Regions from separate parts of the Paenibacillus sp. GP183 genome, predicted to be linked through region 2. Evidence: riboswitches for the same ligand, from Rfam matches in the RefSeq annotation. Region 2 holds a riboswitch; each other region holds the start of a gene.
What was found. Region 2 has a riboswitch for cyclic di-AMP ahead of BLV33_RS27595 (hypothetical protein). Riboswitches for the same ligand answer to the same signal wherever they lie in the genome.
Positions count from the first base shown of each region.

Region 1: another riboswitch for cyclic di-AMP. It lies ahead of BLV33_RS21930 (C40 family peptidase); the one in region 2 lies ahead of BLV33_RS27595 (hypothetical protein).
Region 3: another riboswitch for cyclic di-AMP. It lies ahead of BLV33_RS23265 (3D domain-containing protein); the one in region 2 lies ahead of BLV33_RS27595 (hypothetical protein).

Region 1 is NZ_FNSW01000001.1:4,446,329-4,448,587, reverse strand. It holds gene BLV33_RS21930 (C40 family peptidase) at 1-862, opposite strand, end outside; cyclic di-AMP (ydaO/yuaA leader) riboswitch at 864-1,017, opposite strand; tRNA gene BLV33_RS21925 (tRNA-Arg) at 1,205-1,281, opposite strand; tRNA gene BLV33_RS21920 (tRNA-Gly) at 1,287-1,358, opposite strand; tRNA gene BLV33_RS21915 (tRNA-Leu) at 1,365-1,444, opposite strand; tRNA gene BLV33_RS21910 (tRNA-Lys) at 1,463-1,538, opposite strand; tRNA gene BLV33_RS21905 (tRNA-Asp) at 1,553-1,629, opposite strand; tRNA gene BLV33_RS21900 (tRNA-Met) at 1,643-1,719, opposite strand; gene BLV33_RS21895 (VOC family protein) at 1,810-2,202, opposite strand.
Region 2 is NZ_FNSW01000002.1:193,037-195,295, forward strand. It holds gene BLV33_RS27585 (ATP-binding cassette domain-containing protein) at 1-260, opposite strand, end outside; gene BLV33_RS27595 (hypothetical protein) at 920-1,306, opposite strand; cyclic di-AMP (ydaO/yuaA leader) riboswitch at 1,394-1,530, opposite strand; partial or broken gene BLV33_RS30960 (recombinase family protein) at 1,731-1,831, opposite strand; gene BLV33_RS30325 (YncE family protein) at 2,228-2,259, opposite strand, start outside.
Region 3 is NZ_FNSW01000001.1:4,692,556-4,694,814, forward strand. It holds gene BLV33_RS23255 (methyl-accepting chemotaxis protein) at 1-47, opposite strand, end outside; gene BLV33_RS23265 (3D domain-containing protein) at 676-1,128, opposite strand; cyclic di-AMP (ydaO/yuaA leader) riboswitch at 1,134-1,335, opposite strand; gene BLV33_RS23270 (type 1 glutamine amidotransferase) at 1,469-2,182, opposite strand; gene BLV33_RS23275 (Mur ligase family protein) at 2,163-2,259, opposite strand, start outside.

The DNA.
Region 1 (2,259 bases), on a different contig from region 2:
CACCGACGTATCTTCCACCCCAATATCCGCCCCATAGCGTTTCAACCTTAACTCCATGGTTGGTTGCGGAGATGAAATTACCATTGCCTAGATAGATACCGACGTGACTGATGCTGCCATTTGCGAAGAATACCAAATCGCCTGTTTTTAATTCTTTGACGGCAGTGCCTCTGCTGAACATTTGTGAAGAAGTTCTTGGCAGATCAATTCCTTTGCTTGCAAACACATATTGAACAAAACCTGAACAATCAAAGCCTTTGGGAGTGGTTCCACCCCAAACATAAGGAACGCCGATGTAACCATTTGCAATTTGCGCAATCTGATCTGTAATGCTTGGAATGACAATTGGTGGTGCTGGCGGCGGCGGTGGTGGAGCGATATAAGCGGACTTATGATCTTTGCCGTCTGCTTTTATGATCGCTACCTGGTTGCTTGCATCCCATTTGATTTCCGAACCAAAGGTCTCGGAGATAAAACGAAGAGGTACGAAAGCGCGGCCTTCTACAAATGCCGCACTGCCCTGCAAACTCTTTGGCGCGCCATTCACAATAACTTGGCTGGCGCCGGTCGACAGCATAATCGAGTTCTGATTGCTCGTTAACTTGACGTTAACTTGCGTATCGCCTTCCATGCTCCAATCGACTTTATACCCTAACTTCTCGGATAGAAAACGAAGTGGAACCTGGAGATTGCTGCTGCTGTCGATAAATGGCTGTGCGTCGGGAAACTGAACCAGTTCATCATTAATTTGTACTTTCACGATGCTTGCAGCCGATGCATATGTCGGAGCTGCTGCAGCTACCGCTAAGCTTCCACAAACTAATGCGCATGACAAAACAATGCGTTTAGCAAATGACTTCAATAACCTGCCTCCTATGAGCCTCCGAGGTTAGTTGACGGGTTCGGGAAGAGGATTTCCCTAGTTCGCTTCTCCTTAGCGGATTACGATCATTCACCCCAATAAAGCATCCCCCGTACCCAAGCCTTTGCTGCTTGTGGATTCGGCAATTTTTTCTCTGTGCTAGATTACCATAGTTTGGTTTGATTGATCAACCCCTTTTACGGTGTAAATAAATTACAAATGAAGAGAACATGCGATATAACGAAAAAAAAGGCGAAAGAGTGAGGGCGATAAACCCTTGTTTTCCTTCGTCTTTTGCCTGTTCAATTGATTTTTATATATTTTAAACATCTATGATTGATGTGGCGCGCCCTGAGAGATTCGAACTCCCGGCCTTTTGATTCGTAGTCAAACGCTCTATCCAGCTGAGCTAAGGGCGCACAAAAGCGGAAGACGGGGTTCGAACCCGCGACCCTCGCCTTGGCAAGGCGATGCTCTACCACTGAGCCACTTCCGCAAACGATGCGCGTAGAGGGACTTGAACCCCCACGGTTGCCCGCCAGATCCTAAGTCTGGTGCGTCTGCCAATTCCGCCATACGCGCATGGATTAAATAAACAAATGGTGAGGCATGTAGGATTCGAACCTACGACACCCTGATTAAAAGTCAGGTGCTCTACCGGCTGAGCTAATGCCTCATGATGCAAAATAATGGCGGAGCCGACGGGATTCGAACCCGCGGTCTCCTGCGTGACAGGCAGGCATGTTAGGCCTCTACACCACGGCTCCACACTGGTAAAATTGGTTGCGGGGGCAGGATTTGAACCTGCGGCCTTCGGGTTATGAGCCCGACGAGCTACCGGGCTGCTCCACCCCGCGTCAGTAAGCTGACTCATGGCTCAAGTCGATTTCCGTCATGAGCAACGAAACTTACTTTACCATGTATGAAGAACAAATACAAGTTCCGGCTTAATTGCGCGTCGATTGGAAAAACTCAATGAGTTCCATATCCAGTCCATTAAAAAAGAAATATCGGGCTCCATTCGGCAATGTTGTAATGTTCTGATCAATTCCGCTGAGCTCCAGAGCTTGAATTCTGGAAAATTCCGCTTCAATGTCATCCACGGCAAAAGCAAGATGATGAACCTTCCCTTCCTGCGGCAGCCCTTCTTGGTAACCCTCAATCAATTCAACCTCGGTTTCGCCTTCAACATCCAATCCTAGAAATGCCAAACGGATCACTTCATTCGTATGCAGCAAAGTCCCTTTCAGCTTTAAACCAATGACTTCTTCATAAAACCGGATGGAAGCCTCAAGATTGGCGACCATAACGCCGACGTGTTCAATTCTTTTAACAGGCATGGGTGATTCCTCCTAGATTTCCATTGAATTTCTCTCCATTATTATAAAGCAGTACAA
Region 2 (2,259 bases):
ATCCTATTACGATATGGGAAAGCATTACTGTGGCGAATATATAGCGAATAATTCTTGGTAATCATGGTAGATTTCCCTGCACCATTGGGACCGAGGTATCCAACTGCCTCCCCCTGTTCAATCTTGAAAGAAATGTTATCAACTGCTCTATTAATCGTATATTCTCTTGTAATCAAATTGCAGAAAGCACCGAATAATCCGGAAAATCTGCGATACTGCCGGAAGTCTTTCACTATATCAATAACTTCAATTGTTGCCACAGTTAACTCCTCCTAGTTCTATATAATCTGGAAAATATTCTTCGATTAAATTCGGTAATTAATGTTATTGTATTCGCTTCCAAAAAGTAATTTCCTTCCAATGACAACGTATGATTTGTTGCACTATTCTGCCCGTTTGCGGAGGGAATAAACAAACGGCTGCCGACGAGCAGCCGCAATTCAGATATCGTTTCCCGTTGGTTTAACAAGGCAACCCATTACCATCCCATGCGTTTTTTAAGTGAGGTAATTTGTTCAATATGGTGTTGACCATGCCAAGCATATCTTTGAGTTGCAGCGTCAAGACTCATTAGACCATGAGTTGGACTCGTAAATTTCCTTTATCGAGATACTTTTCCCTAATTTTTTGCCAGCATATGATGCCTCTCATGGTCAAATTTTTGTAGCAAAGGATAAGGAAAAAGGATGGTTCGCTTGGTTTAGATTTCATTAATAACTTTCAGGTCCATTTAACCTGCCCGTTACCACAACAGGCTACCGAGAAAATCTGCGGTAGCCTATTGTCGTATTTTTATTAAGCTATCAGTGTACCGTTAGTTCAATGCGAACATACGATCAAAAAATTGGTTATTGACGGGCATAATGGAGAAGTAACAACCGAAAAAATATATAGAAGCAGTCTTATCCTTCAACCAGGCTCATGTTATACTGCTTCTGACGTACTCTCTAAGGCAAGGATACGGACCACCAAAAATATGAGCCATGGTTACGATAAATTGGTGATGTTCCTCCAAAATTTTTGGGGAAATGCCAACGCGATTGGCTAGTAATTGTTGAACCGCTAATTCCCTTTCCGAACTTAGTGTGTTTAGCAACTCATTGTTTTGTGCGACCGTTCTGCTTATTTCCATTAAAGTCCGTGTTTCGACGCCTGATGACTGATATGCCAAATTCGAAAATTGAATGTCGAACTCCTCCAGCCGTCGCTTTAAGTGAAGAATCTCTTCTTGTCGTTGTACAGAAGCGTTTGACCTTTTAAATAGAAAAAGCTTCTTTACCTCTTTGGTTACGCTCTTAAAAAGCATGTCTAATTTCTCCTTCTTTCTCTTGACCGAAAAAAGGAAGCGAGGGAATAGAGCCCTAAAGTTTAAAGGTCCCATTTAATGTTTCTATCATTTTCTTTCTACGCTGACGAAGTTAGCTGACGGACTCGGGTCGAAAGTTAACCCTAACACTTAAAAAGTGTACTCACCCCAGAAAACTTGGTTCCCCCGCTTCTTTAATCCAAAGAATTAAGCGTAATATGATTCATTCTTACTTTATCAATATATCCCCAATACATATTTATAAACAATAGTAATATTTACTTATAATTTCTATGTCATTAGTCTCATACCGCCGCCACAAGGTTATGTATCCCCGTCTGGCTATCACAACTAATAGTTCAATTTTACTGCCCGTTACTTCAATAAACCAAAAAAGGAGCTGACGTTGAGCAAGCTCCCCCACTTTCTCCGTGTAAATACGTTCACATCCACCAGATTTAAAGCATCAAGTTGCATGTCTAATGACTGATCGATTGTTGATACCCTTGCGTAACCAATTTTCATTTGGTATCACAGCTCTTTTATGTTATTTATTACCTATTATTATTATAGAGTTCTTTTTTTGGAACGATGAGATCTTTCTATGCATTATTCTTATTTGTTCATAAAATGTCTAATAGTGATAAAACGAAAGAGGAACATTTGTGATACATGCTCCTCTACCTTAACATTTTAAATTGGCAACACTAATTCAAATGCAATCCAGCTCTCCATAAAAATGCACCCCTTTATACAGATCGCTATTGAGTGATGTTTTCTCAATGTCTATTTTAAGGGGTACACATCTCGAAGCCAGTGGTGAAATCATATTATTGGTAAATATCTATAATAATTAGCGATGGTAATACCTTTGGCGTATTCTCTGGTTTTGCCGCAAAAATAATTATGCATTGTTAGAGACTAGTCTTCAATCGGTTGGCCGGAAGCTTTCC
Region 3 (2,259 bases), on a different contig from region 2:
CCTAGTTGCAGCTTTCGCTTAAAAGATATTGTAGACAAATTAAACACCCATAATCGACTCCTCAATGAAATGTTAGATTATTGGGTATTTACAATAATCTCGAAAAAATTATAACATTCATAGGAAAAAGTTTCTATATCAGGCTCGAAAAATGCGATAATTCAGACTTCAGACTCATAGAAATCTTCCGATAAAAGTATGTTAAAGCATAAATATGTAAAAATATGTTGAAAAAGTGAAAGTGTCACAGTATAATAGTCCTACATCCCAGAATATTCAAATAATTTAAATGATGCATCGGGGACAGTTTTTATTCAAATCCGCAACAATGTGATTGGAAAGTATAGAATCAGGCATCTGCCGCTAGAATGTAAAGGCGGAGAACTCCAAGCGAATACAAAAGGGCTCGTTGAATCCCAATACCAAACTTTTCGCCAAATGGCAATTGAATCTCTGAAATACAAGAAGAATTGGACTCATGGTGAAATCATGCTTGATTTCACATTGAAGCAGAACACGCTATGCGCCAGCGTTCAATTCGAGTCGAATTACAACATGGCAAGTACGGTTAAATCGGTTTGAAGGACTTATATTTTATTCATTCAGAAATACTTAGCAAAGCAATAATCCCCACAAGCCTTTAAGGTTTGTGGGGATTATTGCTTTTTATACTTTTTATTTCAATACGTAAACTTTCACGTTTTGGATACCGAAATCACTCGCAGGACCAGTGGAACTCGGGATGAAAATATCGACCCGGTTCCCTTTAATCGCGCTGCCTTCATCGGTTGCAGTAGCGATTAACCCTCTTGGGAAGCCATTAAAGGTATAACCGGTAATGTATACCTTTGTTCCGAGTGGAATCACATTGGGGTCTACGGCAATAGTACCTATTTTAAGGGGATTGCCGAAGTAATCAACAGGGCCCCATCCGTTTTCTTGCGGCGCTTCGGAGTAAGCTGTAGCGACAATGTTCATAACTTTGCTGTACGCCAATGACTTTCCGGAAACGGTCTGAACTGTATTATTCGACGCAGCATGGACTGCGTTAGCGGGTAGTGCGAATCCGGCAATGGACAGGCTTAAAGCAAGCCCAACCACTGTCTTTTTCAGAGGTTGAATATTCATACTATCTCTCCTTTTAGTATATTGCCTACGAGGTTAGTTGTCGGGTTCGGACAAAAGGATACAGTCCCTATTCGGATACGATCCGATATTCACCCCAAATGAACAGCGATATCCTGACAGCTCAAAGCTGAGCGGCACCAGGTGTTCTGTTCAATAAATAAATCATCCCCCGCACTTTCTAAACGAAAGTTTCGGCTTAGATAAGACTAACATATTAAAATGGATAATGTAACCCACATTTATTTACAATATTACTTTTTTAACATAAATTAGCATTACTTGTACTTTTGTCAATTTGACGAGTGCCTAGGTTCGCGATGCTCAGACAATATCGTTTCTTTCAGGAGAGACAAATTTTCTCCGCATTCTGTTTGGTATCGTTCTCCAAAGCATCATCCAATTGAATAAGTTCCCTTTTGCCGTATTTTCTGTCTATTGCGGCTGCAATGATGTGATCCGATAGACAAGGATTTTTAGGCAAAAGAGGACCATGGAGATACGTTCCGATTACATTTTTATAGTGGAGCCCTTCAGTTCCATCCTCACCGTTATTACCAAAGCCTTTGATGACTTTTCCTAGCGATTTGTAGTTGTGATAGGTTCGGCCGGAATGGTTTTCAAAACCGATTATTTTGCCAAAATCATTTGATTCAATCATCATGTTACCAACCAGACGATCTTTGTTGGATATGGATTCAAAGCTGCAAATATCCATCCCCTTATACTTACAGCCATCGGAAGTTACATAGCAACTCCCCAGAAGCTGATAACCTCCACATATGGCGAGGCAGCTTACACCGTCCTCAACACATTCTTTAAATTCTTGTTTTATTTTCAAAAATTCATTGGAAACCAGACCCTGTTCACGGTCACTCCCTCCGCCCATGAAGCAAATATCAACCGTCGAAAAGTTCAATGAAGCAGTCGATTTGATATCCACAACTGTTAATTCAATGCCTCTCCATTCGCACCGTTTTTTAAGAACTAGCACATTTCCTTTATCTCCGTACAAATTTAACCGATCCGGGAAAAAGTTATAAAGGATAAGCTTCATTTTCCTTTTTCACACTCCTAACAAGATACTTTTTCACCTGCTGCAAGGCTGTATAGGTTGGCAACAAATAAGTGTGC